4 regions of the Streptomyces sp. NBC_00273 genome follow, and region 1 is predicted to be linked to each of the others. Evidence: riboswitches for the same ligand, from Rfam matches in the RefSeq annotation. Region 1 holds a riboswitch; each other region holds the start of a gene.

Region 1 (7,562 bases):
CGCGTTGAGGGTGCGGACGTGCTGCGCGGTCGGGACGAGGACCTTGCCGCCGAGGTGGCCGCACTTCTTCTCGGAGGCCAGCTGGTCCTCGTAGTGGATGCCGGCCGCACCCGCCGCGATCATCGCCTTGGTGAGTTCGAAGGCGTTCAGGGGGCCGCCGAAGCCGGCCTCGGCGTCCGCGACGATCGGCGCGAGCCAGTCCGTCGTGTCGGTGCCGCCCTCGGCGGTGGCGATCTGGTCGGCGCGCAGCAGCGCGTTGTTGATCCTGCGCACCACCTGCGGGACCGAGTTGACCGGGTACAGGCTCTGGTCCGGGTAGGTGTGCCCGGCCTGGTTCGCGTCGGCGGCCACCTGCCAGCCGGAGAGGTAGATCGCTTGGAGTCCGGCGCGCACCTGCTGGACCGCCTGGCCGCCGGTGAGCGCGCCGAGGGCGTGGATGTAGTCCTGCTCGTGGAGCTGTCGCCACAGCCGCTCGGCACCGCGCCGGGCCAGGGTGTGCTCCTCGCGGACGCTGCCCGAGAGCCGCACCACGTCCTCGGCCGTGTAGGTGCGCTCGATGCCCGCCCAGCGGGGGTCGTCGGCCCACCGCTGCTTGAGCTGCTCGGCCGCCGCCGTCGTGTTCGCCTCTGCCATGACCGTCACCGTTTCCATCCGTCGCTTGTCTTGCCAATGGGCCGGGCCGTGGACCCGATGCGTTGGCACTCTGTGCCTGGTAGGGAGATGCGGCCGCCGAACCCGGCCATGGGCCGAAGCTGAGCAATGCTGCCGAGCCGCCGGGGCGAACTGTCTGGACGGCCGAAATCAGGGCGTGAATCGGGCCAGTCGGTTCGTCCCGGCCACCGTGTCCGGCGGGCCGCAGCACCGACTCTGACACTGACACCGAGTGCCATCAAGGACGTACATCTGCCAAGGTCTGCGAATCTTCGGCCCCGGAATTGCCAAGGTTGCGAAGACCATCGGTCGCGAAGATCGCCGTATCCTGGCGGCGCGTGTCCGGCCCGGCAGACGGTGAGGGAGTGCGGTGAGCAAGACGTACGCGGGAGCGCGGCTGCGGCGGCTGCGCGAGGAGCGGCGGATGACCCAGGCCGACCTGGCCCGGGTGCTCGCCATCTCCCCCAGCTACCTCAACCAGATGGAGCACGACTCCCGGCCGCTCACCGTTCCGGTCCTGCTGCGGCTCACCGAGGCCTTCGGCGTCGATCCGGGCTTCTTCTCCGAACGCGACACCAGCCGACTGGTCGCCGACCTGCGCGAGGCGCTCGCGAACGAGGTGGCGCAGGCCCGCGTCTCCCCCTCCGACCTGGCCGAACTGGCCACCCGCATGCCCGCGGTCGCCTCGGTGCTGCTGGACCTGGGCCGGCGCAGCCAGCTCCTGACCGAGCGCCTCGCCCACGCCGCCGACGGCCGGGACGTGGCCACCGACAGCCCGCGCTCGCCCCACGAGGAGATCCGCGAGTTCTTCTACCGCCGGCAGAACTACCTCCACGACACCGACGTGGCCGCCGAAGACCTCGCCGCCGAGATCGGCATCCGCCCGGGGGACGTCATCCGCGCACTGACCCGCCGGCTCGGCGACCGGCACGGGATCCGGACGGCCACGGACTCCGACCGGCTGCACCACTACGACCCCGCCGCCCGGGTACTGCACCTGTCGAACCGGCTCCGGCCGGGACAGCAGGCGTTCCGGATGGCCACGCAGCTGGCGCTGATCGAGTACGGGGCCGAGCTGGACCGGCTGGCCGCCGAGGACTTCCCGCCCGGCACCCCCGTCCACGCCCTCGCGCGGATCGGCATCGCCAACCACTTCGCGGGCGCGCTCATCCTCCCGTACCGCGCCTTCCATTCGGCCGCCGAGGAGTTCCGCTACGACATCGAGCGACTCACCGACCACTTCGGGATCGGCTACGAGACGGTCTGCCACCGCCTCAGCACCCTGCAACGGCCCAGGCTGCGCGGGGTGCCCTTCTCCTTCGTCCGGGTGGACCGGGCCGGGAACATGTCGAAGCGGCAGTCGGCGACCGGATTCCACTTCTCCCGCGCGGGCGGCACCTGCCCGCTGTGGAACGTGTACGAGGCCTTCGCCGCGCCCGGCCGCATCCACGTCCAGGTGGCCGCCATGCCCGACGGGCAGCGGTACCTGTGGACCGCCCGGGCCGTCACCCGCCACCGCGGAGGCTGGGGCGAGCCCGGCAAGACCTTCGCGATCGGGCTCGGCTGCGAGATCCGGCACGCCTCACGGCTGGTGTACGCCGACGGGCTCGCCCTCGACAACACGGCGGCCGCCACCCCCATCGGCATGGGCTGCCGCCTCTGCGAACGCCTCGACTGTCCGCAGCGGGCCGTACCGCCGCTCGGGCGGGCGCTGGCCGTCGACGAGAACAGCAGCACCTTCGTCCCGTACCCGGTGACCAGGAACCCGGTCACCGCACGGGACTGAGCGGACGTCAGGCCGCGGGCCGCGGAGGGCGCGGCCGGCGGGGCCGGACGGAAGGCGCGCGGTGGCGGCTCTGGACTTACTAGGACGTCCAACTATATGTTCGTGGCACAAGGTCCGCGGTGCAGGGAAGCCGGTGAGAAACCGGCACGGTCCCGCCACTGTGACCGGGGAGTGTGCTGCCATCCACACGCCACTGACGAGGTCTGTCGGGAAGGCGGGCGGCACGCGGGGATCCGGGAGTCAGGATACCGGCCGCGGATGTTCCGTGTTGTCCACGAGGATGGAGCAGACACGCATGGCACCGGTTTGTACCCACGACCCTGGTAATCCGGCGGAGCGCACGCACACGTTCGCGCGCTCGTAGGTCGTCCCTTTCGACCCCGTCCCACGACCTTCCCCAGCGGCGCACCCGATCGGGTGCCGTCCGCCGGTCGGCCGTGCCATCCCCGGATCCAACCTGACGAGAGCAGGCACCCATGGTCCGCGAACTCACCCATTTCATCGGCGGCAAGCACACCACCGGATCCTCCGGTCTCTTCACCGACGTGTACGACCCCAACACCGGTGCCGTCCAGGCCCGGGTCCCGCTCGCGGGGCGGGCCGACACCGAGGCCGCCGTCGCGAACGCAGAGGAGGCACAGGCCGACTGGGGGCAGTGGAACCCGCAGCGCCGCTCGCGCGTACTGCTGCGCTTCCTCCAGCTGGTCGAGGGCGAACGGGACTCGCTCGCCCGGCTGTTGTCCTCCGAGCACGGCAAGACCGTCGCCGACGCCCACGGCGACCTGCAACGCGGCCTGGAGGTGGTCGAGTTCGCCGCCGGCGTCCCGCACTTGCTGAAGGGCGAGTTCACCGACAACGCGGGCACCGGGATCGACGTGTACTCCCTGCGCTCACCGCTGGGCGTGGTCGCCGGGATCACCCCCTTCAACTTCCCCGCGATGATCCCCCTGTGGCAGGCCGCACCCGCCCTGGCCTGCGGCAACTCCTTCATCCTGAAGCCCTCCGAGCGCGCCCCCTCCGTACCGCTGCGCCTCGCCGAGCTGTTCCTGGAGGCCGGTCTGCCGCCCGGCGTGCTCAACGTGGTCAACGGCGGCAAGGAAGCCGTCGACACCCTCCTCGAAGACCCGCGCGTGCAGGCCCTCGGCTTCGTCGGTTCCACCCCGATCGCCGCGCACATCTACGCCACCGCCGCGGCCCACGGCAAGCGCGCCCAGTGCTTCGGCGGCGCCAAGAACCACATGATCGTGATGCCCGACGCCGATCTCGACCAGGCCGTGGAGGCCCTCATCGGCGCCGGCTACGGCTCCGCGGGCGAGCGCTGCATGGCCATCGCCGTCGCCGTCCCCGTCGGCGAGGAGACCGCGAACGCCCTGGTGGCCAAGTTGGCGGAGCGCATCGCCACCCTGCGCGTGGGTCGCTCCGACGACCCCGAGGCCGACTTCGGTCCGCTGGTGAGCCGGGACGCCCTCGACCGGGTGAACCGCTACGTCGGCATCGGAGCCACCGAGGGCGCCGAACTCGTCGTGGACGGGCGCGGGTTCGCCCTGCCGGGACACGAGGACGGCTTCTTCGCCGGAGCCACCCTCTTCGACCGCGTGACCCCGCAGATGCGGATCTACCGCGAGGAGATCTTCGGCCCGGTGCTGTCCGTCGTACGGGCCGCCGACTACGAGGAGGCCCTGCGCCTGCCCACCGAGCACCCGTACGGCAACGGCGTCGCGATCTTCACGCGCGACGGCGACACCGCGCGCGACTTCACCCGCCGGGTGGGCGCCGGCATGGTCGGCGTCAACGTGCCGATCCCCGTCCCCGTGGCGTACCACACCTTCGGCGGCTGGAAGCGGTCCGGCTTCGGCGACCTGAACCAGCACGGCCCCGACTCGATCCGCTTCTACACCCGTACCAAGACCGTCACCTCGCGCTGGCCCTCCGGGGCCAAGGAGGGCGCGAGCTTCACCATCCCGACGATGGGATGAGCCCGGTGACCCTCACCCTCAGCCCCGATCAGCTCGCCCTCGCCGAGGTCACCCTCGACTTCGCCCAGGAGCAGCTCGGCCCGTACGCCGTCACCTGGGACCAGGACAAGCACTTCCCGCTGGACGTGATCCGCAAGGCGGCGGACCTCGGGCTCGGCGGCGTCTACGTCCGCGAGGGGCACGGCGGTTCCGGCCTCAGCCGCAGCGACGGCGTCCTCGTCTTCGAGACCCTCGCCACCGGTTGCCCCTCCATCGCCGGATACCTCTCCATCCACAACATGGTCGCCTGGATGATCGACCGGTACGGGGACGCGGACCAGCGGGCGCGCTGGCTCCCCGACCTGTGCTCCGCCCGGTCGCTGGGCAGCTACTGCCTGACCGAACCCGGCGCCGGATCCGACGCGGCCCAGCTGCGCACCCGGGCCGAGCGCACGGACGACGGCTACGTACTGACCGGGGTCAAGCAGTTCATCTCCGGCGCCGGCGCCTCCGAGGTCTACGTCGTCATGGCCCGCACCGGCGGGGAGGGCCCGGGCGGCATCTCCGCGTTCGTCGTCGAACGCGCGGATGCCGGGGTCTCCTTCGGTCCGAACGAGCGCAAGATGGGCTGGAACGCCCAGCCCACCCGCCAGGTGGTCCTGGACGGGGTCCGCATCCCAGCCGATCGGCGGCTCGGCGCCGAGGGCGACGGCTTCCGCATCGCCATGAACGGCCTCAACGGCGGCCGCCTCGGCATCGCGGCCTGCTCGCTGGGCGGTGCGCAGAGCGCGCTGGACCGCAGCCTCGCGCACCTGGCCGACCGGGAGGCCTTCGGGGCCCGGCTGCTGGACGCCCAGGCCCTGCAGTTCCGGCTCGCGGACATGGCCACCGAACTGGCCGCGGCCCGCGCCCTGGTCCGCCAGGCCGCCGACGCGCTGGACCGGGGCGATCCGCTGGCCCCGCAGCTGTGCGCGATGGCCAAGCGGTTCGCCACGGACACCGGCTACGCGGTCGCCGACCGGGCCCTCCAACTCCACGGGGGATACGGCTATTTGAGCGAGTACGGCATCGAGAAGATCGTCCGCGACCTTCGGGTCCACCAGATCCTGGAAGGCACCAACGAGGTCATGCGCATCATCGTCGCCCGCGGGCTCACGGAGGCCCTGCGATGAACCACGCAAACCCCGGGGACCACGACCGTGACCAGGACCACGTGCTCCTGCGGGCCGAGGGCCACACCGGCTACATCACCCTCAACCGCCCCAAGGCGCTCAACGCCCTCACCCACTCCATGGTGCTGCGCATCGACGAGGCGCTCGCCGGCTGGCAACAGGACCCTGATGTCGCGGCCGTCGTCATCGAGGGCGCCGGTGGGCGCGGCCTGTGCGCGGGCGGTGACATCCGCGCGATCTACGAGGACGCCCGCACGGGCGGCACCGCCTCGGCCGACTTCTGGCGCGACGAGTACCGGCTCAACGCCCGCATCGCCCGCTACCCCAAGCCGTACGTCGCCCTCATGGACGGCATCGTCATGGGCGGCGGCGTCGGGATCTCGGCCCACGGCACCGTACGGATCGTCACCGAACGCTCCCGCGTGGCCATGCCCGAGACGGGCATCGGCTTCGTCCCCGACGTCGGCGGCACGTACCTGCTGGCGCTGGCGCCCGGAGAACTGGGCACCCACCTGGCCCTGACGGGGGCGCCGGTCGGGGCGGCGGACGCACTGCGCTGCGGGCTCGCCGATCACTTCGTGTCCTCGGAGCTGCTGCCGCGGCTGGCCGCGGACCTGGCACGGGCCTCCGTACACGAAGTGCTGGAACGGTACGTCGGTCCGGCGCCCGCTGGCACGCTCGACGGTGACCGCGAGTGGATCGACCACTGCTACGCGGCGGACACCGTGGAGGACATCGTGGAGCGCCTGCTCGACAGCGGCGCCCCGGCGGCGAAGGAGGCCGCCGCCACCCTGCGGGCCAAGTCGCCCACGGCGCTGAAGGTGACCCTGGCCGCCCTGCGCCGGGTGCGCGGACTCGGCCCGCTGGAGCGGGCTCTGGAGCAGGAGTACCGGATCTCCTGCGCGGCGCTGTCCTCCCCCGATCTGGTGGAGGGGATCCGCGCGCAGGTCATCGACAAGGACCGCAGCCCGCGGTGGTCGCCACCCGCCCTGGCCGACGTGGTTCCGGCGGACGTGGAACGGTACTTCGCCCCGCTCGGAGCGCGCGAGCTGGGGCTGACCCGCACGGATTCGACTCAGGAGGTGCCCTGGTGAGCAGGACCGTGGCGTTCGTCGGACTGGGCCACATGGGTGGCCCGATGGCGGCCAACCTGGTGAAGGCCGGACACCGCGTCCTCGGCTTCGACCTGGTGCCGGAGTTGCTGGCCACCGCCGCCGAGACGGGGGTGGAGCCGGCGGTGTCGGCCGCCGCGGCGGCCGCCGGGGCCGACGTGGTGATCACCATGCTGCCGGCGGGCGGGCACGTCCTCGCCCTGTACGGGGAGGGCGGGCTGCTGGCCGCCGCGCGGCCCGGCACCCTCTTCGTCGACTGCTCGACCATCGACGTGGCCGACGCGCGGGCGGCTCACGAGGCCGCCGGGGCGGCCGGTCACCGGTCCCTCGACGCGCCCGTCTCGGGCGGGGTGGTCGGCGCGCAGGCGGCGAGCCTCACCTTCATGGCGGGCGGCGGCGCCGAGGAGTTCGCGGCGGCCGCACCGCTGCTCGACGCGATGGGCAAGAAGGCCGTGCACTGCGGGACGGCGGGCGCCGGACAGGCCGCCAAGATCTGCAACAACATGATCCTCGCCGTCTCGATGATCGGGGTGAGCGAGGCCTTCGTCCTCGCGGAGAGCCTCGGCCTGGACCACCAGGCCCTCTACGACGTGGCCTCCACCGCCTCCGGCCAGTGCTGGGCCCTCACCGTCAACTGCCCCGTGCCGGGACCGGTTCCGGGCAGCCCCGCCAACCGTGACTACCTCCCCGGCTTCGCCGCCCCCCTCATGGCCAAGGACCTCGCCCTGGCGGCGAACGCCCTGCGGGCCGGCGGGGTGGAGGCGCCGCTGGGCCTGAAGGCCGCCGAGCTGTACGCCGACTTCGCCGCCGGCGCGGGCGCGGGCCTCGACTTCTCGGCGATCGTCCACACCCTGCGACCCCGGAACGGAACACCCGCATGACCTAC
Region 2 (7,562 bases), 5.7 Mb from region 1:
TTCGACTTCACGAACGGTTTCCACGACACAGCCAACGCGATGGCTACCACCATCTCGACCGGCGCCCTCAAGCCCAAGACGGCGGTGGCCATGTCCGCCGTGCTCAACCTCGTCGGCGCGTTCATGTCCGTGGAGGTCGCCAAGACGATCTCCAAGGGGCTCGTCAACGAGGAGGGCATCCAGCCAGAGGTGATCTTCGCCGCCCTGGTCGGAGCGATCCTCTGGAACCTCGTCACCTGGCTGGTCGGTCTTCCCTCCAGCTCCTCGCACGCCCTGATGGGTGGCCTCATCGGTGCCGCGGTCGCCTCCGCCGGCATCGGCGCGGTCAACGGCAGCGTCGTCATCACCAAGGTCCTCATCCCCGCGATCGCCGCCCCGCTGGTGGCCGGCATCGCCGCTTACCTGGCCGCCAAGGTCACGTACAAGCTGGGGAACAAGGTCGGCGAGAAGACCTCCGCCAAGGGTTACCGCGCCGGCCAGATCGCCTCGGCCGGTCTCGTCTCCCTCGCGCACGGCACCAACGACGCGCAGAAGACGATGGGCATCATCACCCTGGCCCTCATCGCCGGCGGCGCGATCGCGCCCGACGCGAACCCGCCGGTCTGGGTCATCGTCTCCGCCGGTATGGCCATCGCGATGGGCACCTACCTGGGCGGCTGGCGCATCATCCGCACCATGGGCAGCGGCCTGACCGACCTGCACCCGCAGCAGGGCTTCGCCGCCCAGACCTCGGCCGCGTCCGTCATCCTCGCCTCGTCGAACCTGGGCTTCTCGCTCTCCACCACCCACTCGTGCTCCGGTGCGGTCATGGGTGCGGGCCTGGGCCGCAAGGGCGGTGTGGTCCGCTGGTCCACCGCGACCCGCATGTTCGTCGCCTGGGGCCTGACCCTGCCGGCCGCCGCGCTGGTCTCGGCCGGTGCCGAGCTGGTCATGCGCATCGGTGACGTCGGCATCGCCGCGGTCACGGTCTTCCTGATCGGCTCCTGCCTGGCCATCTGGCTCATCTCGCGCCGCCAGGTCGTCGACCACAACAACGTCAACGAGGTGGAGTCGGCCCGCGCCGAGGAGCCGGGTGTCGTCACCACGGCGATCGCCGCGGTCACCGTCCCGCCGACCGTCGCCGCCGCCGGCACCACCGCCGCGGCGACGACCGCCGAGGTCACGGACGAAGCCCTCAAGGCCACCATCCCGGCCGCGACGCAGACCCCGGCGGCTACGGCCACCGCGGTCTGACCGAGACAGAGACACAGAGACCCGGACATTCAGAAAGCGGCAGTATGAAGATCGACTGGGAAGCGCTCGGCTCCGTCTTCGGGGTCAGCCTCTTCGCCACCGTCGCCCTCGTGACCCTCTTCACCCTGGGCCTGGTGGGCCTGTCCAAGCACGAGACCGCCACCGAGCAGGGCGGCACCGCCACCCTCGCCCGCAGCGGCGCGTACGCCTGCTTCGCCGTCATCGCGGCGGCCGTGGGCTACGGGATCTACCTGATCGTCGCCTGATCCGCCGCCCCGCGGCCGACCGGGCGTGAAGGCTCCCTCCGGGTTTGTCCCGGAGGGAGCTTTTCGCATCCCGCGCCCCTGCCGCGCCGCAGGTCAACGGCGAGTTGACGGGCCTTCGACGTGCGTGGTGGACTGCCGGAGCCAATACGGCGGCATGGAGAGGAAGTCCGGTGCGAATCCGGCGCGGTCCCGCCACTGTCACCGGAACCGCACGCCGCGCGTGCGTCCCGGGAGCCAGGAACTCTCGCCGCCGGACACGTCGAACCAGGGCGCGGACCCTGAGTGAGGACATACCTGTCACCATGCGTGCCGATCGCGTCTTCGCGTACGGCGCCACGGCGGGCCTGATCGGCGACCGGATCCTCGGGGATCCGCGCCGAGGGCACCCCGTGGCCGCCTTCGGACGGGCCGCCGCCGCCGTCGAACGCTCCCTGTGGCGCGACGACCGCGGCCGGGGCCTCCTGCACACCCTGGTGTGCGCCGGGGGCGCGGCCGCCGTCGGAGCGCTGGGCGCCCGAGCCGTGCGATCCCGGCCCGCGGCCGCCCGTATCGCCCTGACCGCCGCCGCCACCTGGGCCGTCGTGGGCGGCACCTCCCTGGGCCGCGAGGCCCGCGCCATCGGTGGCGCGCTCGCCGCCGGGGACGTCGAGGTGGCCCGGGAGCGGCTGCCCCACCTGTGCGGACGCGACCCGCAGGCCCTGGACGGGCAGCAGATGGCCCGCGCCGTCGTGGAGTCCGTCGCCGAGAACACCTCCGACGCGGTGGTCGGGGCCCTCGTGTGGGGCGCCGTCGCCGGAGTCCCCGGACTGCTGGCCTTCCGTGCCGTGAACACCCTGGACGCGATGGTCGGCCACAAGTCCTCCCGCTACCTGCGCTACGGCTGGGCCTCCGCCCGGCTCGACGACCTGGCCGGCTGGCCGGGAGCCCGGCTGACGGCGGTCGCCGCCGTACTGGCCGGCCCCGACCGGCGGGGCGCCGTACGGGCCTGGCGCGCGGACGCCGCCGCGCACCCGAGCCCGAACGCCGGACCCGTCGAGGCCTCCTTCGCCGGGGCGCTGGGTGTCAGACTGGGCGGAACCCTCGCGTACGGCGGCCGGGTCGAGCACCGGGCCGTACTGAACGGCGGGGCGGGGCGACCGGTGGAGGTCGCGGACATCGAGCGGGCGGTACGGCTGTCGCGGCAGGTGACCTGGCTGGCCCTGGGCGCCTGCGTGGCCGCCCGGCTGCTGGTCTCCCGTACGACACGGAGAGGGCGGCGCGGATGAGCGGCGCGAAGCGCGGCGGCGGTCTGCTGGTCGCGGGCACCACGTCGGACGCGGGCAAGAGCGTGGTCACGGCGGGCATCTGCCGCTGGCTGGCCCGGCAGGGCGTGAAGGTCGCGCCCTTCAAGGCGCAGAACATGTCGCTGAACTCCTTCGTGACGCTGGAGGGCGCCGAGATCGGGCGCGCCCAGGCGATGCAGGCCCAGGCGGCCCGCGTGGAGCCGACCGCTCTGATGAACCCGGTGCTGCTCAAGCCGGGCAGTGACCGCAGCAGCCAGGTGGTGCTGCTGGGCAAGCCGGTGGGCGAGATGAGCGCCCGCGGCTACCACGGCGGGCGCCAGGAGCAGCTGCTCGGCATCGTCACGGACTGCCTGGAGCAGCTGCGGGGCACGTATGACGCCGTGATCTGCGAGGGGGCGGGAAGTCCGGCCGAGATCAACCTGCGCCGGACCGACATCGTGAACATGGGGATCGCGCGGGCCGCACGGTTCCCGGTGGTCGTGGTCGGGGACATCGACCGCGGCGGGGTCTTCGCGTCCTTCTTCGGGACGACGGCGCTGCTCTCCCCCGAGGACCAGTCCCTGATCGCGGGATACCTGGTCAACAAGTTCCGCGGCGACGTGTCGCTGCTGGAGCCGGGCATGGAGATGCTCCGCGGCCTGACGGGCCGGGCCACGTACGGGGTGCTGCCGTTCCAGCACGGCCTGGGCATCGACGAGGAGGACGGCCTGCGGGTCTCCCTGCGCGGGGCGGTGCGCGAGTCCGTGGTCGCGCCTCCGGTGGGCGAGGACGTGCTGCGGGTCGCCGTGTGCGCGGTGCCGCTGATGTCGAACTTCACGGACGTCGACGCGCTCGCGGCGGAGCCGGGGGTCGTGGTGCGGTTCGTGGACCGGGCCGAGGAACTGGCCGATGCGGACCTGGTCGTCGTACCCGGCACCCGGGGCACGGTGAAGGCCCTCCAATGGCTGCGCGAGCGCGGGCTCGCGGACGCGCTGCTGCGGCGGGCCGCCGAGGGGCGGCCGGTGCTGGGCATCTGCGGCGGGTTCCAGGCGCTGGGCGAGCGGATCTCGGACGAGGTCGAATCGAAGGCGGGCGAGGTCGACGGCCTCGGCCTGCTCCCCGTACGGGTCCGCTTCGAGCGGGAGAAGACCCTGGCACGGCCTTCCGGAACGGCTCTCGGCGAGGAGGTCGCGGGCTACGAGATCCACCACGGCGTGGCCGAGGTGCTGGGCGGCGAGGCCTTCCTGGACGGCTGCCGGGTCGGGTCGGTGTGGGGCACCCACTGGCACGGTTCGCTGGAGTCGGACGGCTTCCGCCGGGCGTTCCTGCGGGAGGTGGCCGCGGCCGCCGGCCGCCGCTTCGTCCCGGCACCGGACACCTCGTTCGCCGCGCTGCGGGAGGAGCAGCTGGACCTGCTCGGCGACCTGATCGAAGAACACGCCGATACGGACGCACTGCTGCGGCTGATCGAGGACGGCGCTCCGGCCGGCCTCCCGTTCCTCCCCCCGGGCGCACCGTGACGGGCCGGGCCCTGCGGGGCTGTCCCCCACCCCGCCCCTTCCCGAAACCGGGCTCCGCCCGGACCCGCGCCCCAATCTCCCCCGGCTACCGCTGGGAGGGGCCCCCGTGCGGGGCTGACATCGCCCTGCGGGCCGTCCGGCCGCACGGCACCAGCCACATCAAGCCCCGCCGGCGATTGAGGCGCGGGGTCTGGGGCGGAGCCCCAGCAGCAGCGCCGCACACGGCAACGGTCCGCGCCTTCCAAGGAGTGAGCAACGCATGAGCACGCCCTACCCGTTCACCGCAGTGGTCGGCCAAGCCGACCTGCGGCTGGCGCTCCTGCTCAACGCCGTGAGCCCAGCGGTCGGCGGGGTGCTCGTGCGCGGTGAGAAGGGGACCGCCAAGTCCACCGCCGTCCGCGCGCTGTCCGCGCTGCTGCCGCAGGTCGACGTCGTGTCGGGCTGCCGGTTCAGCTGCGCGCCCACCGCGCCGGATCCGGCCTGCCCGGACGGCCCGCACGAGCCCGGTCCCGGCGGTCTGCGGCCCGCCCGCATGGTGGAGCTGCCCGTCGGCGCCTCCGAGGACCGCCTCGTCGGCGCCCTCGACATCGAACGGGCCCTCGCCGAGGGCGTGAAGGCCTTCGAGCCCGGGCTGCTCGCCGACGCCCACCGCGGGATCCTCTACGTCGACGAGGTCAACCTCCTCCACGACCACCTGATCGACCTGCTGTTGGACGCCGCCGCAATGGGCGCCTCCTACGTCGAGCGCGAGGGCGTGTCCGTCCGGCACGCCGCCCGCTTCCTTCTCGTCGGCACGATGAACCCCGAGGAGGGTGAGCTGCGGCCGCAGCTCCTCGACCGGTTCGGACTCACCGTCGAGGTGGCCGCCTCCCGCGAGCCCGCCCAGCGCGTCGAGGTGGTCCGCCGCCGGCTCGCCTACGAGGACGACCCGGCGGGCTTCGCGACCCGCTGGGCCGGGGACGAGCACGAGGTCCGCGCCCGGGTGGTGGCCGCGCGGGCGCTGCTCCCGACCGTCTCGCTCGGCGACACCGCGCTCCTGCAGATCGCGGCGACCTGCGCCGGGTTCGAGGTCGACGGGATGCGCGCCGACATCGTGATGGCCCGGACCGCGACCGCGCTGGCCGCCTGGGCCGGGCGGACCGACGTGCGCAAGGAGGACGTCCGGCAGGCCGCCCTGCTGGCGCTCCCCCACCGGCGGCGCCGCAACCCGTTCGACGCGCCGGGGCTGGACGAGGACATGCTCGACCGGATCCTGGACGAGTTCCCCGACGAGGAGCCGGAGCCCGAGCCGGAGCCCGAGGGCCCCGACGACGGCGGCCCCGGGGACGGTGGTCCCGACGGCGGCCCGGGCGGCACGCCCCCGCAGGACGACGGACCCCAGGAGGACCCGGGCCCCTCGGCCGAGACTCCCGAGGCCCCCGAGGCCCCCGAAGGCGGCGAGGCGCCCGCGGAAGCACCCGAGGCCCCGCAGCCCGCCGCCCAGGAGAGCACCGGGCCCGAGCAGGCCGCGGTACGCGCCGCCGAGCCGTTCCGGACCAAGATGCTCAGCGTGCCCGGCCTCGGCGAGGGCGCGTCCGGCCGCCGCTCCCGCGCCCGTACCGCCCACGGCCGCACCACCGGCGCCCAGCGCCCGCGCGGACACCTGACGAAACTGCACCTGACCGCCACCATCCAGGCCGCCGCCCCGCACCAGAAGGCGCGCGGCCGCGACGGGCGCGGCCTCGTGATCCGCAAGGACGACCTGCGCCAGGCCACGCGGGAGGGGCGCGAGGGCAACCTCATCCTCTTCGTCGTCGACGCCTCCGGTTCCATGGCCGCCCGGCAGCGCATGAGCGCGGTCAAGGGCGCCGTGCTGTCCCTGCTCCTGGACGCCTACCAGCGCCGGGACAAGGTCGGTCTGATCACCTTCCGGGGGGCCACGGCCGACCTGGCCCTGCCGCCGACCTCCTCGGTGGACGCGGCCGCCGCCCGGTTGGAGCAGCTGCCGACGGGCGGCCGCACCCCGCTGGCCGCCGGGCTGTTGAAGGCCCACGAGGTGCTGCGGATCGAGCGGCTGCGGGATCCCTCGCGCCGGCCGCTGCTCGTGGTCGTCACCGACGGGCGGGCCACCTCGGCCGGGAACGCCGGGGGCCGTACGGACAGCAGCCCGCGGGAGCTCGCGGGGCACAGCGCACGGCTGCTGCAGGCCGGGGGCGTCGCCTCGGTGGTCGTGGACTGCGAGTCCGGGCCGGTCCGGCTGGGGCTGGCCGGCGTACTGGCCCGTGACCTCGGCGGGCCCGCCGTCACGCTCGACGGGCTGCGGGCCGACTCGCTGGCCGGGCTCGTGAAGAACGTACGTACCGCAGTGACATCCACCGCTTCACCCCACAGCAGCAACAACAGGAGGGCCGCGTAATGCCTCAGGGACAGCCGTCCGTCGTTCCGGACGACGGGCTCACGACGCGCCAGCGCCGCAACCGTCCGCTGGTCTTCGTCCACACCGGCCCCGGCAAGGGCAAGTCCACGGCGGCCTTCGGGCTGGCGCTGCGCGCCTGGAACCAGGGCTGGCCGATCGGGGTGTTCCAGTTCGTCAAGTCGGCGAAGTGGAAGGTCGGCGAGGAGAACGCGCTCAAGGTGCTCGGCGCCTCCGGCGAGGGCGGCTCCGTCGTCTGGCACAAGATGGGCGAGGGCTGGTCCTGGGTCCAGCGGGACGCGCAGCTCGACAACGAGCAGGCGGCCAAGGAGGGCTGGGAGCAGGTCAAGCGCGATCTGGCGGCCGAGACGCACAAGCTGTACGTGCTCGACGAGTTCGCCTACCCGATGCACTGGGGCTGGATCGACGTCGACGAGGTCATCGAGGTGCTGCGCAACCGTCCCGGCACGCAGCACGTGGTGATCACGGGCCGCAACGCGCCGGAGAAGCTGGTGGAGTTCGCGGACCTCGTCACCGAGATGACCAAGGTCAAGCACCCGATGGACACGGGACAGAAGGGCCAGAAGGGCATCGAGTGGTGACTTCGTACCCGTTCAACGTGCCTCGGCTGGTCATTGCCGCTCCGTCGTCCGGCAGCGGCAAGACCACCGTGGCCACGGGCCTGATGGCGGCCTTCTCGGAGCGCGGCCTCGCCGTGTCCCCGCACAAGGCCGGGCCCGACTACATCGACCCCGGCTACCACGCGCTGGCCACCGGCCGGCCGGGACGCAACCTCGACGCCTTCATGTGCGGGCCGGAGCTGGTCGCTCCGCTGTTCGCGCACGGGGCGGCCGGGTGCGATCTGGCCGTCGTCGAGGGCGTCATGGGG
Region 3 (7,562 bases), 180 kb from region 1:
CAGACCCGTACGCATCTTGGGATCCGCCCCGATCGGGTTGAAGTACCGCAGGGAAAGGATCTTGATCGGCTGGCTGGCGGCGATGTCGGCGAACATGGCCTCGCAGACGGCCTTCGTCCGGGCGTAGGGGCTCTTCGCGTCGATCGGAGAGCTCTCGTCCACGGTCAGGTCGTCGCCCTCCCGGTAGATCGAGGCCGAGGAGCTGAAGATCATGCGGCTACAGCCGTTGCGCAGCAGGTGGGCGACGAACTCCAGGCTCTTGGCCACGTTGGCCCGGTAGTAGCCCACCGGGTCACCGACGGAGTCGGGCACGACGATGAGCGCGGCGCAGTGGACCACGGCTTCGATGTCGGGGTGTTCCTCGAAGACCCGGTCGATCAGCGCCCCGTCCGCGATGTCACCTTCGTAGAAGGCCTTGCCCCGGGCGAATTCGCGCCTTCCGGTGACGAGGTTGTCGAGGATCACCGGAGTGATCCCGGCGTCCGAGCAGGCCGACGCCACCGTGCTGCCGATGAATCCGGCACCGCCGGCGATCAGAACCTTCATGCGCAATCCCACCCACTTCGTATCGGACACTGCTGATCCGCCAGAGCCTACGGGTTGTCCCGCGGCCCCCGGCGGAGCGCCCCGACGCGCGGGCCCGGGACGGGCTGCGGGCCCGCAGGTCCGCAGCCCCACCGGCATTCGGTGGTCAGGCGCCCCAGCGCAGGGCGATGGTGTCGCCCACGTTGATGACCTTGTTGCGGACCGCGCCGGCGAACGCGGAGCCGTCGACGCTGACCTTCCAGGTGTTGGAGCCGCTGTTGGCCTTGCCGTTGACGGCCGTGACGGTGCCCGTGCCCGACGAGGGGGTCACGCTCGTGACGCAACCGGCCGGAGTCGCCCCGGTGGTGGCCGCGTTCAGGACGTCGCCGAGGGTGGTCGTCGTGCCGGTCGGGGTGAAGGCCACCGAGCAGGCCTTGAGGTTGCCGGCGCCGTCGTCGACGGTCAGCGCCAGCTTGGTGGCCGTACCGGCGGTGAAGGTGGACTGGGCGACCCACTGCGGGGCGCCGGGGGTGACCGGGACGGGCGGGGCCGTGGTGAAGCCACCGCCCGCGACGGCACGCAGGGCGTCGATGGAGGAGTAGGCGGAGGGGACGGTGTCGGAGGGCTTGTACTTGAAGCCGCCCGCCGGGTTGTACTGGTTGGCTATCAGGAAGTCGATCGGGGTCTTCCCGGTGACCGTGAGGAAGTCACCGGTCTGCGGGTTGAAGCCGCAGGCGTTCAGGCCCGCGACGCCCCAGCCGTTGGAGCTGGTGTTGACCCCGTAGAGGGAGTTGAAGGCGCCGGTGGAGGGGACCAGCGTGCTCTTGAGGAAGTTCTTCGCCTGGACGACGTCCGTGTCGGTGTTGGGGACGCCGGAGACGCAGAGGGCCGCCATGGCCGCGCCGGTCATGTCGACGTCGCTCGCGGAGTTGAGGACGGTCGGGTTGCCCTCGGCCTTCTGGTAGGTCCAGCCGCCGTCCACGTGCTGGTTGGCGCGGATCCGGGTGACGATCGAATCGGTCAGCGCCTGCGGAATGCGGGCGCCGCCGGCCTGCGTCTTGGCGCCGCCGAGCGAAAGGGCCGCGAACACCGTGCCGTTGAAGTTTCCGGAGGAGCCGAAGTAGCCCGTCTCCGCCGTCTGCCAGTAGGAGTAGACGTTCGCCACAAGGTTGCGGGAGGCGGAGACGCGGGCCGGGTCGATGCCGGCGGCGTACGCGTTCAGGGTGCCGCGCTCGTAGTCGGTGACCACCGGGGAGGCCGACGGCCAGGCCGCCGTCGAGAGCAGGTTGCGGTAGACGGTGCGGGCGTTCTTCGTCGTGTCACCACCGGGGTAGACGTCCACGACGGCCGTACCGGTCGCGGCGAAGGCGCTGAAGGCCCACTCGTTGGAGAGGCCCGCACCGGCGTACGAACCGTCCGCCGCCTGGAGGGACTTGAGGTAAGCGACGCCGTTGGTCTTGGAGGTGGCGATCTGTGCGGGCGACGAGGTCGCGAACGCGGGCAGCGCGGTGAGGGCGAGGGCACCGAGCGCGGCGGGCGCCGCGAGCGCGAGGCCGCGGGAGGTGCGGGGACGGGACATGGCCTGCTCCTGGAATCGGCGGACGCCGACCGCTCCCGGCGCCCCTGCCACCGTACGGACGCACGGCCGGGCATGCCGGAGGGCCGCCGTCCGGAACGCGTGGTACGGCTTCCTGTACTGCATCGCCGCATGGGCATTCGGGCTCGGAGACGGCCCCCGCCGTCCCACACCGCTGCGCGTCAGCTCCGGCTTCCCACCGGATTCCCCCATCTGGCAGCCCTGGACGCTACCCGAGTGATCAAGGGTCCGCCAGCCAGTCGGGAGCGGTCCGACGGAGCCGTCCGGGGCGTGTCCCATGAGACGGAGGCCACCTTGACGCTGTCTTTATCGGCGTGTTCCACTCCGACTGATAAGCACTCAGCTCCAGGGGAAGCCGGTCGGAATCCGGCGCTGACCCGCAACCGTAGGCCCGGTCCCACCGGGCGAGCCGGAATGCCTGGAGCCTGGTTTTTGCAGCGAGAAACGCCGTCGCGGACTACGGCGTGGTTCGAAGGCTTCTTCCGCGCCCTGCGTTCTGCGCCGCGCCCGGCGCCCTGCGCCCCGTGCCGTGCCCGTGCGGGTACGAGAAGCCCTGTGCCACGCACTGGTCCGCCCGGCCGACACGAGGGGCCGTGGTGGGGACCGCAGAGCAAGCAGAGCGACGCACGGGGCGGAAGAGGCTGGTGTCGCTGCTGTCGGCGGCGCTGCTGACCTTCGGCACGAGCGTGGCCTTCGTCACCGGTACGACGTCCGCGGCGGCCGACCCGATCGAGGGGTGCACGGCCACCACCGGCGCCATCGTCGCCGTCGACTTCGGGCCGTTCGGCGGGAAGGTCGAACGGGGCTGCGACACCACCCCGACCACGGGCTACGAGTTGCTCCACGCCGGCGGTTTCACCACGGAGGGCACCCAACACGACGGCCCCGCCTTCATCTGCCGCATCGGCAGCGGATCCTTCAACTCCGGTACCCAGTACCCCACTGCGGACAAGGAGCCCTGCGTCCTGACCCCGCAGGCGACCGCGTACTGGTCGTACTGGACCGCGTCCCCCGGCCAGAAGACCTGGACCTACAGCTCGCTCGGCGCGATGGCCCGGATCCCGAAGGCCGGTGACGTGGACGCCTGGGTGTTCGGCAGCACGGACATCGGTGGCACCTCGGGCAAGCCCGCCTTCTCCCCCGACGACGTGCGCGCCGCGGGCGGCACGCCCGACCCGGACCCGACGGGCCCGCCCCCCGTGCCGCCGGGCACCGTCGACGTACCCGCCGCCACCCGCTGGATCACCGGGAAGCTGACCGACGGCGAGCGGGTCGTCGACGAGGGCGCCACCACCCCGAACTACCTGCTCACCACGGAGGCCGTGTACGCCCTGGCCGGCGCCGATCCCAAGAGCGCCGCGGCCCGCAAGGCCGCCGACTTCCTGGCCGCACCCGCGCACACGGACGCGTACGCCTACCCGGCCGGCAAGGCCGGGATCCCCGACGCGACCGCCGCCGCACGACTCGCGCTGGTCGCCGAGGCCACCGGGAAGGATCCCCGCGCCTTCGGCGGGCACGACCTGCTCGGCGACCTGGTCAGGTACGTCTGCCCGAGGGACATCGGCGACGGCGAGACGATCGAGGGCTGCCTCACCAAGGGCGACTTCCGCACCACCGGCCAGTCCGATGCCCAGGCCATGGCCGTCATCGCCCTGCTGAACGGCGGCGTGACGCCTCCGGCCGACGCCGTGAAGCGGCTGACCGCCCTCCAGTGCGAGGACGGCGGGTTCACCAGCATCCTCATCCGCTCCGGCGGATGGTGCGACAGCGACGCGAACGCCACAGCACTGATCGCCCTGGCCCTCAAGCGGGCCGGCGGCCACGACGCCGTCGTCGAGAAGGCCCGCGCCCACCTGCGGAAGTCCCAGCTGCCCACCGGCGCCTGGCCCGCCGCCGCCTACATGACCACCGGCAACGCGGCATCCACCGGCTGGGCGGCCCAGGCCATGCGCGCCCTCGGCGACACCCCCTACGCCGACGCGGGTCTGTTCTGGCTCTCCAAGCAGCAGCTGCCCGGCGGGGCCTTCGGCTTCGAAGAGGGGCTGACCGACCCGCAGTTGTACCCGACCGCCCCGGCCGTCGTCGCGGCCGCCAAGAGCGATCTGGTGAAGCTGACCACCAAGAAGGTGGATCCGCCCACACCTCCGACCACTCCTTCACCTCCGACCACGCCTTCACCTCCCACCACTCCCCCGGGCGACGGGCCGGACCTGAAGAAGGGCACCGCGTACCTCACCGACACCGCCCGTCTGATCCAGGGCCGCTACTACGAGAACACCCCCGGCAGCGGCTTCGCCGACTACGGTCTGACCATCGACGGGGCCTACGCCCTGGCCGCCACCGGCGAGAACGACTCCGTCCTGCGCAACATCGTCGATTTCCTCGACAAGGGCGGCAAGGACGGCAAGGGCCGCGGCGTCCACGACTGGACCCTGATCGGCACCAAGCACGCCGGCGGCGGTTCCCTCGGCAAGACCGCCCTGCTCGCCGAGGTGGTGGGCCGCGATCCGCGCGCCTTCGGCGGCCAGGACCTGATCGCCGCCCTCGCCAAGGCCGTCTGCCCGGCCCCGAGCACCGCGCCCGACCGGAGCTGCGCCGCCAAGGGCGCGTACACCAACGCCCCGTCCGTGTTCTCCCAGTCCCTCGCCGTCATCGCCCAGGTCCGCGCGGGTGAGAGCGCCGCGGCGGCCGATCCGATCGCGTACTTGGAGAGCCTCCAGGAGCCCTCGGGCGCCTGGCCCAGCCTGATCGGGACGCCCAGCGGCGCCGAGGTCGACTCCACCGCCATGGCGGCCATGGCCCTCGACCTGCTTCCGGACGCCAAGGCACAGGCGGCCGTGGACAAGGCGCTGGTCTGGCTGGCCGCGCAGCAGAAGGACGACGGCGGATTCCCCGGCGCCTCCGGCAACTCCGTCAACTCCGCCGCCCTCGCCGTCCAGGGCATGGCCCTGGACGCGCCCAAGTACCGCACGCAGATCGCCAAGGCCCGTAAGTTCCTGGCCACCCAGCAGAACGGCGACGGCGGATTCGACGTGGCGAAGGGCGGCCAGCCCGGTTCCGACGTCCGTGCCTCCACCCAGGCCGTCGGTGGCGCCACGGGCATCTCCTTCGCCACCCTCACCCGCAGCCTGGCGGGCACCGTCCCGCAGCCCGTCCCCACCGGCACGACCGGCGTTCCCGTCATCGTGACCCCGGGCGGGGAGACGGCCTCTTCCGCCGGCGGCGGCTCGGGGTCGGGCGGCGGTCTCGCCTCCACCGGAACCCAGGTCGCCGGCATCGCCGCCGCGGCCGTGGCCCTGGTGTTCGGCGGCTGGGGTACGACCCGCGTCGCCCGCCGCCGCCGGCGCCACCACCAGACGACCGGAGGCCGGGCGTGATGCGCGTGCACGTCCTGCGGGCCCTGGCCCGTACGGCGGCCGCGCTGGGGTTGACGGTGGCGGCCTTCGCCGCCACCGCGGCCCCGGCGGGGGCCGTCCCGCAGCCCATGGGGCAGTGCACCACCTCGTCCGGGGTCGTCCTCGCGGTGGACTTCAGCCGCTGGGGCGGACCCGTCTACCGCTCCTGCGGTACGACCCCCACCACCGGCTACGAGCTGCTCAACCAGGGCGGGTGGGCCACGACCGGCACCGGCCACGACGGGCCCGCCTTCATCTGTCGGATCGGCTACAGCGGTTACCAGGGCGGCAAGCAGTTCCCGACCCCGCAGCAGGACGACTGCGTCCTGACCCCGCCCGCCTCCGCCTACTGGTCGTACTGGCACGCGAACCCCGGCCAGAACACCTGGGAGTACAGCCAGCTCGGTGCCATGCTCTACAAGCCGAAGCCCGGCAGCGTAGACCTGTGGATCTTCGGCGGGACGAACGTCGAGGGCACCGAGGGGAAGCCCACGGTCACCCCCGACCAGCTGCGCGCCAAGAACGCCAGGCCCACCGGCGGGCCCGCGCCGAAGGACACCCGCACGGCGGCCCCGCTGCCGCCGAACGTCAACACCGGGCCCAGGCCGGAGAACCCGCCGCCGAGCGCGGCGCCCTCCCCCACGACACCGCCGCCCAGCCCCTCGCCCCCGACCACGACCCCGGAGAGCCCCGCCACGAGCGCCGCGCCGACGCCCTCCGCGCCCCCCGCCTCCGGCGAGCCGGCGCTCGCCGCGCAGCCTCCCGGCCCCCAGGTCGTCGAGGCCGCGCCCGCAGCCGACGCGCAGCACGACGCGGGCTCCTTCCTGCCCGCCGTCGCCACCGGAGCGCTGGTGCTGCTGATCGGCGCCGCCGCCGTGTTCGCGGCCAGGCGCCGCCGTCGTACGGAGTAGCCGCGTGTCACGCACCACCGCCTCGGACAAGACGGAGAAGGCGGCGAACCCGCCCGCGTCCGGCCCCGCGCCGGACGCGGGCGGCCGTCGGCTGCCCCGTACCCTGCACCCGGTCGCCTGGTGGATCTGGGCGCTGGCCCTGGCCACCGCGGTGAGCCGCACCAACAATCCGCTGCTGCTCTTCCTCGTCCTCGCGGTCCTCGGCTACGTGATCACCATGCGCCGTACCGAGGCCCCCTGGGCGCGCGGCTTCAAGTACTACCTCTACCTGGCGCTCACGGTCGTGACGATCCGTGTGCTGTTCCGCGCCGTCTTCGCCACCGGCATCACCCCGCGGGACCACTTCCTCTTCTCCCTGCCCCACGTCCCCACCCCCGACTGGTACGCGGGCATCCAGCTCGGCGGCCCCGTCTCCCTCGAAGCCCTGCTGTCGGCCGCCACCGACGGGCTGCGGCTCGCCTGCATGCTGTGCTGCATCGGCGCGGCCAACACCCTCGCCAACCCCAAGCGGGCCCTGCGGGTCCTGCCCGGCGCCCTCTACGAACTCGGGGTCGCCGTCACGGTGTCCATCAGCGTCGCGCCCCAACTGGTCTCGAGCGTCCAGCGCGTCCACCGTGCGAGGCGTTTGCGGGCCGGTCGTACGAAGGGCCTGCGCGCCCTGCGCGGGATCATCGTCCCCGTCCTCGAGGACGCCCTGGACCGGTCCCTACGGCTCGCCGCCGCCATGGACTCGCGCGGCTACGGGCGGGCCGGAACCGCCACCCGCCGCTCCCGCCGACTGACCGGGGCCCTCATGCTGCTCGGCATGTGCGGCCTGTGCGCCGGGGCCTACGGCCTCCTGGACGCCACCGCGCCGAAACTGCTGGGCCTGCCGGCCATGGCCGTGGGGGCGTCGCTGTGCTTCGCGGGACTCAAGCTCGGCGGGCGACGGATCACCCGGACCACCTACCGGCCCGATCCCTGGCGGGCCGCGGAGTGGGCCGTGGCCGGCTGCGGGGTGCTGTCCGCGGTCCTGCTCTTCACCCACGTCGGTTTCAACGCGGCCGAGTTGAACCCGTCGATCTACCCCCTCAGCTGGCCGACCCTGCCGCTGGTCCCGGCCGCCGCGATCCTGCTCGCCGGCACGGCCGGCTT
Region 4 (7,562 bases), 2.5 Mb from region 1:
CAGCACGAGACCGACCACCTGTACGGCTACCTCTACATCGACCGCCTCTCCAAGCGCGACCGCAAGGACGCCCTCCGCCAGATGGAAGAGGGCACCCCGCGCTACGAGACCGTCCCCAACGCCTAATCGTGAACTGACGGTCTAGGCGGCCTGCGGGCCCCGGAAGGCGCGCCGGAACGAGTTCGGCGTGGTGCCCAGGGTCCGCAGGAAGTGGTGGCGCAGGGCGGCCGCGTTGCCGAATCCGCAGCGGCCGGCGATCGCGTCCACCGTCTCGCCGGTCGACTCCAGCAGCTCCTGCGCCAGCAGGACCCGCTGGCGCAGCACCCACTTGTACGGGGTGGTGCCGGTCTCCTGGAGGAAGCGGCGGGCGAAGGTCCGCGGGGACATGTGCGCGCGCTCCGCGAGCTGCTCGACGGTGATCTCCTCGCCCAGGTGGCGGGCCATCCACTCGATCACCTCGCCGACCGTGTCACAGGCCGTGCGCGGCAACGGTCGCTGGATGAACTGGGCCTGCCCGCCGTCCCGGTGCGGCGGTACGACCATCCTGCGCGCGATGATGTTGGCCACCTCGGCGCCGTGCTCCTGGCGGACCACGTGCAGGCACGCGTCGATGCCCGAGGCGGTGCCGGCTGCGGTGATCACCGCGCCCTCGTCCACGTAGAGCACGTCCGGGTCGACGACGGCCCGCGGGAAGCGTCGGGTCAGGGCCGCGGCGTGCATCCAGTGCGTGGTGCACCGGCGGCCGTCCAGCAGCCCGGCGGCGCCGAGGACGTAGGCCCCGCTGCACACGCTGAGGACCCGCGCACCCCGCTCCACGGCCCGGCGCAGGGCCGCCAGCAGGGGCTCGGGGTAGATGCGCGCGCCGGCGTCACTGGCGGCCGGCAGACAGACGAGGTCGGCCTCCTCCAGCCGCTCCAGCCCGTGCGCGGGGGTGATCCCGAAGGCGCCCCCGCCCACGGTCAGGGGCCCCTCCTCCGCCGCGCACACGGCGAAGTCGTACACCGGTACGCCCATGTCACTGCGATCGATTCCGAACACCTCGCAGAAGATCCCCAGCTCGAAGGGGGCGACTCCGTCGACGAGGGCCACGGCCACGTTGGTCAGCATGACCCCAGTGTGGCAGTAATTCGGTCTTCTATGACAGTACTGCCACTGTCGATCATGGGCGATCAGGCGGACAGTAGAGCTATGACCACCTTCGTGAATTACCTCGCCGTCCTCGCCATCGCCGCCCTCCTGCTCGGGCCCAGCCTGTACGGGATCCTGCGCGACCGGCGCATCGACCAGCAGCTGCGGGCCGTCGCGACCCGGCTCGTGTGGCTCCCCCGCCAGCGTGCGGGCGGCCTCCCGCCCACCCCGCGCCGGCGTACGTTCCGGCCCGCCGCCCGGCGGTACTGGGGCCCCATCGCCCACTGAACACCGGGGAACGCGAGAAGCCGGGACACGGAAACTCCCGCATCCCGGCTCCCCGGTCACTCCCTGGAACTCCTTGACGTACGAGACGTACTAGAAGTCCTCGTCCAGGTCCACCGTGCCCTCGACCGCGACCTGGTAGGCCGACGGACGGCGCTCGAAGAAGTTCGTCAGCTCCTGCACGCCCTGCAGCTCCATGAAGGAGAACGGGTTCTGCGAGCCGTACACCGGCGGGAAGCCCAGACGGACCAGGCGCTGGTCCGCGACGCACTCCAGGTACTCGCGCATCGACTCGGTGTTCATGCCCGGCAGGCCGTCACCGCACAGGTCGCGACCGAACTGCAGCTCCGCCTCAACGGCCTCCTTGAGCATGTCGGTGACCTGCTGCTGGAGGGCGTCGTCGAAGAGCTCCGGCTCCTCCTTGCGGACCGTGTCCACGACCTCGAAGGCGAAGTTCATGTGCATGGTCTCGTCGCGGAAGACCCAGTTGGTGCCGGTGGCCAGGCCGTGCAGCAGACCGCGCGAGCGGAACCAGTACACGTACGCGAAGGCGCCGTAGAAGAACAGGCCCTCGATGCACGCGGCGAAGCAGATCAGGTTCAGCAGGAAGCGGCGGCGGTCGGCCTGCGTCTCCAGCCGGTCCAGCTTCTCGACCTCGTTGATCCACTTGAAGCAGAACTGCGCCTTCTCGCGGATGGAGGGGATCTCCTCGACCGCGTCGAAGGCGGCCGCACGGTCGTCCGGGTCGGGCAGGTAGGTGTCGAGCAGCGTCAGGTAGAACTGGACGTGCACGGCCTCCTCGAACAGCTGGCGCGACAGGTACAGGCGCGCCTCCGGGGAGTTGATGTGCTTGTAGAGCGTCAGCACCAGGTTGTTCGAGACGATCGAGTCGCCCGTCGCGAAGAACGCGACCAGCCGGCCGATCATGTGCTGCTCGGCGGGCGTCAGCTTCGCGAGGTCGGCGACGTCCGAGTGGAGGTCGACCTCCTCGACGGTCCAGGTGTTCTTGATCGCGTCCCGGTAGCGCTCGTAGAAGTCGGGGTAGCGCATCGGGCGGAGCGTGAGCTCGAAGCCCGGGTCCAGGAGGTTCTTCTGGTCGTTGGAGCTCATTACTGGCAGGCCTCGCAAGACTCGGGGTTCTCAAGGGAGCAGGCCAGCGCCTCGGCGTCGGCGACCGCCTGCGGCAGCTCGACGGGGGTGGCCGCCTGCGCGGCCCGGGCGATCTTCGTCGCCGGGCGCGAGCGCAGGTAGTAGGTGGTCTTCAGACCCTGCTTCCAGGCGTACGCGTACATCGAGCTGAGCTTGCCGATGGTGGGCGTCTCCAGGAACAGGTTCAGCGACTGCGACTGGTCCAGGAACGGCGTACGGGCCGCCGCCATGTCGATCAGACCGCGCTGCGGGATCTCCCACGCCGTGCGGTACAGCTCGCGGACCTCGGCCGGGATCCAGCCGAAGCCCTGGACCGAGCCGGAGGAGTCGCGCAGCGCCTCGCGGGTCTGGGCGTCCCACACGCCGAGCTGCTTCAGCTCCTCCACCAGGTAGCCGTTCACCTGGAGGAACTCACCACTGAGCGTCTCGCGCTTGAAGAGGTTGGAGACCTGCGGCTCGATGCACTCGTACACGCCGGCGATCGAGGCGATCGTGGCCGTCGGGGCGATGGCGAGGAGCAGGGAGTTGCGCATGCCGGTCTCGGCGACGCGGGTGCGCAGCGCGTCCCAGCGCTCCGGCCAGTTCAGCTCGACGTCGTAGTGGTCCGGGTGCAGGACACCGCGGGCGGTACGGGTCTGCTCCCAGGCCGGGAGCGGGCCGCTGCGCTCGGCGAGGTCGCAGGAGGCCTCGTAGGCGGCCAGCATGATGCGCTCGGAGAGCTTGGTGGACAGGGCCTTCGCCTCGGGGGAGTCGAAGGGCAGCTTCAGCTTGAAGAAGACGTCCTGGAGACCCATCGCGCCCAGGCCCACCGGGCGCCAGCGGGCGTTGGAGCGGCCGGCCTGCTCGGTCGGGTAGAAGTTGATGTCCACCACGCGGTCGAGGAAGGTGACGGCCGTGCGGACGGTCTCGTCGATCCGCTCCCAGTCGATCTCGCGACCGTCCGCCGTGTCGATGACGAACGCGCCCAGGTTGACCGAGCCGAGGTTGCAGACGGCCGTCTCGCCGTCGTTGGTGACCTCGATGATCTCGGTGCACAGGTTCGAGGAGTGCACGACGGTGCCCGGTTCGGCGGTCTGGTTCGCCGTGCGGTTGGAGGCGTCCTTGAACGTCATCCAGCCCTGGCCGGTCTGCGCGAGGGTGCGCATCATCCGGCCGTACAGGTCGCGCGCCGGCATGGTCTTGCGGGCCAGGCCGTCCGCCTCGGCCTTGCGGTAGGCGGCGTCGAACTCGTCGCCCCACAGGTCGACCAGCTCGGGCACGTCGGCCGGGGAGAACAGCGACCAGTCGGCGTCGGAGTTCACGCGGCGCATGAACTCGTCCGGCACCCAGTGGGCGAGGTTCAGGTTGTGCGTACGGCGCTGGTCCTCACCGGTGTTGTCGCGGAGCTCCAGGAACTCTTCGATGTCCGCGTGCCAGGTCTCCAGGTAGACGGCGGCGGCGCCCTTGCGGCGGCCGCCCTGGTTCACGGCGGCGACGGAGGCGTCGAGGGTCTTCAGGAACGGCACGATGCCGTTGGAGTGGCCGTTGGTGCCGCGGATCAGCGAACCGCGGGCGCGGATGCGGGAGTACGAGAGGCCGATGCCGCCGGCGTGCTTGGAGAGGCGGGCGACCTGGTGGTAGCGGTCGTAGATCGAGTCGAGCTCGTCCAGCGGGGAGTCCAGCAGGTAGCAGGAGGACATCTGCGGGTGCCGGGTGCCGGAGTTGAAGAGGGTGGGGGAGGACGGCAGGTAGTCCAGGCGGCTCATCAGCCGGTACAGCGAGGCCACTTCCTCCACGGCCTGGACGCTCTCGTCGGCGGCCAGGCCGCAGGCCACGCGCAGCATGAAGTACTGCGGGGTCTCGATGACCTGACGGGTGATCGGGTGGCGCAGCAGGTAGCGGCTGTGCAGGGTGCGCAGGCCGAAGAAGCCGAAGCGGTCGTCGGCGCCCTCGGCGAGGGTCAGCTCGACGAGCGAGTCGAGCCGGGCCGCGTGGGTGCGGACGAACTCGGCCGTGCGGTCGGCGATGAGGCCCTCGCGGTGGCCGACCTCGACGGAGGCCGAGAAGGACGTGGAGCCCTGGCTCGCGGCCTCGTCGCGCACGGCCAGCGTCAGCAGGCGGGCGGCGAGCCGGGAGTAGGCCGGGTCCTCGGAGATCAGACCGGCGGCGGCCTCCGTGGCCAGCCCGCGCAGTTCGGCGTCGTCGGCGGCGGAGCTGCGGCCGCGCAGCGCGGAGGCCGCGACCCGGCCGGGGTCGGTGTCGGGGAGGTCCGCCGTAAGTTCGGTGAGGGTACGCAGCAGCGTGGCCCCCGGGCCCTCGGTGTTGTCGCCAGAAGTGGACTCGGCGCGCGGTGCGGAAGGCGCGATGGTCACGGCGGGAGCTCTCCCTCGCTCGGCCCGGTCATCGGCGAGGCGGGGCGCGAGCGGGCGCAGGCGGGCGCGACGAGAACGCGTACCCCGCATGGCGTCCACCGGCCCAACCGCGAGGCCCGGACGAATCGGCACCCGGTTCGGTCGAGCCGGGCGCGCTGTCGGCAGGTCATCGGACTTGGCGTCCGGTAGCCGGACACTTCATACCGTTGCGGGACAGTTCCGGATTCGCACCGGATTCCCCTGCGGCGACAGCAGGCATGAGCATACATGTGGGGGCGGCCCTGTGCGGTAACCCCCACATGTAGTGTCGGCGTGGCTACAGCTTGAGCCGGTAAGTGAGGAGTGTCAGGCCCTCGATCGGCGCCCAATCCCGCTCCGGAGTGCGTACGAAACCCAGGCGCGCGTAGATCCGATGGGCCCCGGCCATGCTGCGCTGGGTGGACAGGACCAGGCCGGTCACGCCCTCCACGGCCCGCGCCCGCTCGATGCAGGCCCGCACCAGAGCCTCGCCGGCGCCCTGGCCGCGCGCCTCGTGGGCCACCGCGAGCATCCGGAACTCCGCCTCGTCGGGGGCCGCGACGTCGGCGAGCGGACTGCCCGGAGCGGCGAACGTCACACCGCCGAGCAACCGGCCGTCCCGCTCGGCGACGAGCACCTCGGCCCGGGCGGCCCGGCCGGCCACGTCGCGCAGCACGTTCAGGTAGGCGTCGTCCTCGTTGAAGTCCAGATGCCCGTCGGCGAGGTAGGCCCGCGCCGTGATCTCGCCCAACTCCGCGTAGTCGGCGGGCAGCGCCGTTCTGATCACCATGTCCATGCGGTCGAGTGTGCGGGACGGTGCCGGCGGGCGGCGCTATCGTCGGAGACAGCACCGTCGAGGAAGGTGAGCGAGGCATGACCGTGATCGCCGACCGCCCCCACATGCTGACCGAGGAGTTCGAAGAACTCGCCTTCGCGGCACGCAACCGGATGGAGGGGCTGCAGCTCGAGTTCATCGACGGGAAGCTGCGGAGCAGGGCGCTGGGTGACGGCAGCCACGGGATGATCGTCCAGTGGCTCACGCGGATCTGCATGCAGCACCACCCCGAGCTCTGGCTGCACGCTGGGCGGGGCCTCAAGGTGCAGGCGGGCCGGGACGGCCGGGCGATTCCGAATGCCTCGCTGGCCCACTCGGGCGCGTTCGCCGGGCATGGCGAGTGGTCTGATCCCGATCCGGTACTCATGGCCGTCGAGGTCACGTCGTGGAACTCGGACACCGACCGTCGCCACCGCCAGGAGAAGCCCCGGGTGTACGCGGAGAGCGGCATCCCCGTCTACCTGCTGATCGACCGTGCCACGTCCGAGGTCTTGCTCTACAGCGAGCCCGGCGGGCAGCGGTACGAGTGCGTGCGCACCGTGTCCTACGGCAGGGACGTCCACCTCCCCGACCCCGTCGGTATCACCCTCCGGACGGAAGTCCTCAGGGACTGGGTGCGCTGAGACATGCCCGCAGGCCCCGCCGGAAGCATCCGGCGGGGCCTGCGGCCTGCGGGGCGGTTCAGCAGCAGCGGAAGCCCTCGCGGGGGTCCGCCTCGCGGGCGTCCGTACGGGCGCGTTCGAAGGCGCGGCGGGTGAGGACCTCCGCGTCCGGGTCGTGGGAGCGGGCGTGGGCCACGTAGCGGTCGTACGCGGCCTCCCCGGAGAACTCCCGGACGTAGAACCGGGCCCTGGCCAGCACGCTCCGTACGGTGCTCACGCCACCGGCTCCTTGACGTGTTCGCCGCCCGACTCCGGGCCCGCCGCGGCGAGCTCCGCCCGCTCCTCGGCGGTCGCGATCAGGCCGGCCGGGGCGACGATCTTCGACTTGGTCCACGGGGTCTCGGAGAGGGTCGCCGACCCCGGGTCGCGGACGGCCTTGAGGCAGGTCCGGGCCGCGTCCGCGAGGACCACGACGATCAGGAGGGCGAAGAAGGCGCACAGCACGCCGTCGACCGTGGCGTTGGTGACCACGGTGTGCATGTCGTCCATGTTCTTGGCGGGCGCCAGCACCTTGTCGGCGTCGATTCCGGCCTGGTACTTGTCGCGCTGGGCGAAGAAGCCGACCTTCACGTCCTCCGAGAAGATCTTCTGGTAGCTCGCGGTGAGGGTCACCGTGGCGTCCCAGACCAGCGGAACGCCCGTCACCCAGGCCCACTTGAGCCGGCCGGACTTGACCAGCAGCGTGGTGCAGACGGCCAGTGCGACCGCGGCGAGCAGTTGGTTGGCGATGCCGAAGAGCGGGAAGAGCTGGTTGATGCCGCCGAGCGGGTCCTTGATGCCGACCCACAGGAAGTAGCCCCAGCCGCCGACGACGATCGCGCTCGCGAACCACACGCCGGGCTTCCAGCTGACGTCCTTGAAGGACTTGTGCACGTTGCCGAGGGTGTCCTGGAGCATGAACCGGCCCACGCGGGTGCCCGCGTCGAGCGTCGTCAGGATGAAGAGCGCCTCGAACATGATGGCGAAGTGATACCAGAAGGCCTTCATGTCGGCGCCGCCGACCACGGCGGAGAAGATCTCCGACATTCCGAGTGCGAAGGTCGGAGCGCCACCCGTGCGCGAGAGCAGACTGGCTTCCTCGACGTCCTTGGCGGCCTGGGCGAGCGCCTCGGGGGAGATGGCGAAGCCGAAGTT

Evidence for each region. Region 1 has a riboswitch for cobalamin ahead of OG386_RS06305 (CoA-acylating methylmalonate-semialdehyde dehydrogenase). Riboswitches for the same ligand answer to the same signal wherever they lie in the genome.
Region 2: linked by a shared signal. The riboswitch ahead of OG386_RS32160 (cobalamin biosynthesis protein) and the one ahead of OG386_RS06305 (CoA-acylating methylmalonate-semialdehyde dehydrogenase) in region 1 are both predicted to bind cobalamin.
Region 3: linked by a shared signal. The riboswitch ahead of OG386_RS07110 (hypothetical protein) and the one ahead of OG386_RS06305 (CoA-acylating methylmalonate-semialdehyde dehydrogenase) in region 1 are both predicted to bind cobalamin.
Region 4: linked by a shared signal. The riboswitch ahead of OG386_RS16655 (ribonucleoside-diphosphate reductase subunit alpha) and the one ahead of OG386_RS06305 (CoA-acylating methylmalonate-semialdehyde dehydrogenase) in region 1 are both predicted to bind cobalamin.

Annotation. Positions count from the first base shown of each region.
Region 1 is NZ_CP108067.1:1,475,155-1,482,716, forward strand. Features, by position in the region: gene aceA (isocitrate lyase) at 1-633, opposite strand, end outside; gene OG386_RS06300 (short-chain fatty acyl-CoA regulator family protein) at 1,022-2,437, shown strand; cobalamin riboswitch at 2,538-2,708, shown strand; gene OG386_RS06305 (CoA-acylating methylmalonate-semialdehyde dehydrogenase) at 2,914-4,413, shown strand; gene OG386_RS06310 (acyl-CoA dehydrogenase family protein) at 4,410-5,564, shown strand; gene OG386_RS06315 (enoyl-CoA hydratase/isomerase family protein) at 5,561-6,658, shown strand; gene mmsB (3-hydroxyisobutyrate dehydrogenase) at 6,655-7,557, shown strand; gene OG386_RS06325 (enoyl-CoA hydratase) at 7,554-7,562, shown strand, end outside.
Region 2 is NZ_CP108067.1:7,206,096-7,213,657, reverse strand. Features, by position in the region: gene OG386_RS32170 (inorganic phosphate transporter) at 1-1,233, shown strand, start outside; gene OG386_RS32165 (hypothetical protein) at 1,278-1,499, shown strand; cobalamin riboswitch at 1,611-1,765, shown strand; gene OG386_RS32160 (cobalamin biosynthesis protein) at 1,802-2,764, shown strand; partial or broken gene OG386_RS32155 (cobyric acid synthase) at 2,761-4,278, shown strand; gene OG386_RS32150 (putative cobaltochelatase) at 4,541-6,676, shown strand; gene cobO (cob(I)yrinic acid a,c-diamide adenosyltransferase) at 6,676-7,275, shown strand; gene OG386_RS32140 (cobyrinate a,c-diamide synthase) at 7,269-7,562, shown strand, end outside.
Region 3 is NZ_CP108067.1:1,658,698-1,666,259, forward strand. Features, by position in the region: gene galE (UDP-glucose 4-epimerase GalE) at 1-546, opposite strand, end outside; gene OG386_RS07110 (hypothetical protein) at 692-2,104, opposite strand; cobalamin riboswitch at 2,219-2,351, opposite strand; gene OG386_RS07115 (prenyltransferase/squalene oxidase repeat-containing protein) at 2,719-5,499, shown strand; gene OG386_RS07120 (hypothetical protein) at 5,499-6,428, shown strand; gene OG386_RS07125 (energy-coupling factor transporter transmembrane component T) at 6,433-7,562, shown strand, end outside.
Region 4 is NZ_CP108067.1:3,939,858-3,947,419, reverse strand. Features, by position in the region: gene def (peptide deformylase) at 1-126, shown strand, start outside; gene OG386_RS16670 (helix-turn-helix domain-containing protein) at 142-1,107, opposite strand; gene OG386_RS16665 (hypothetical protein) at 1,189-1,416, shown strand; gene OG386_RS16660 (ribonucleotide-diphosphate reductase subunit beta) at 1,507-2,523, opposite strand; gene OG386_RS16655 (ribonucleoside-diphosphate reductase subunit alpha) at 2,523-4,913, opposite strand; cobalamin riboswitch at 5,057-5,178, opposite strand; gene OG386_RS16650 (GNAT family N-acetyltransferase) at 5,230-5,727, opposite strand; gene OG386_RS16645 (Uma2 family endonuclease) at 5,805-6,389, shown strand; gene OG386_RS16640 (CstA-like transporter-associated (seleno)protein) at 6,448-6,645, opposite strand; gene OG386_RS16635 (carbon starvation CstA family protein) at 6,642-7,562, opposite strand, start outside.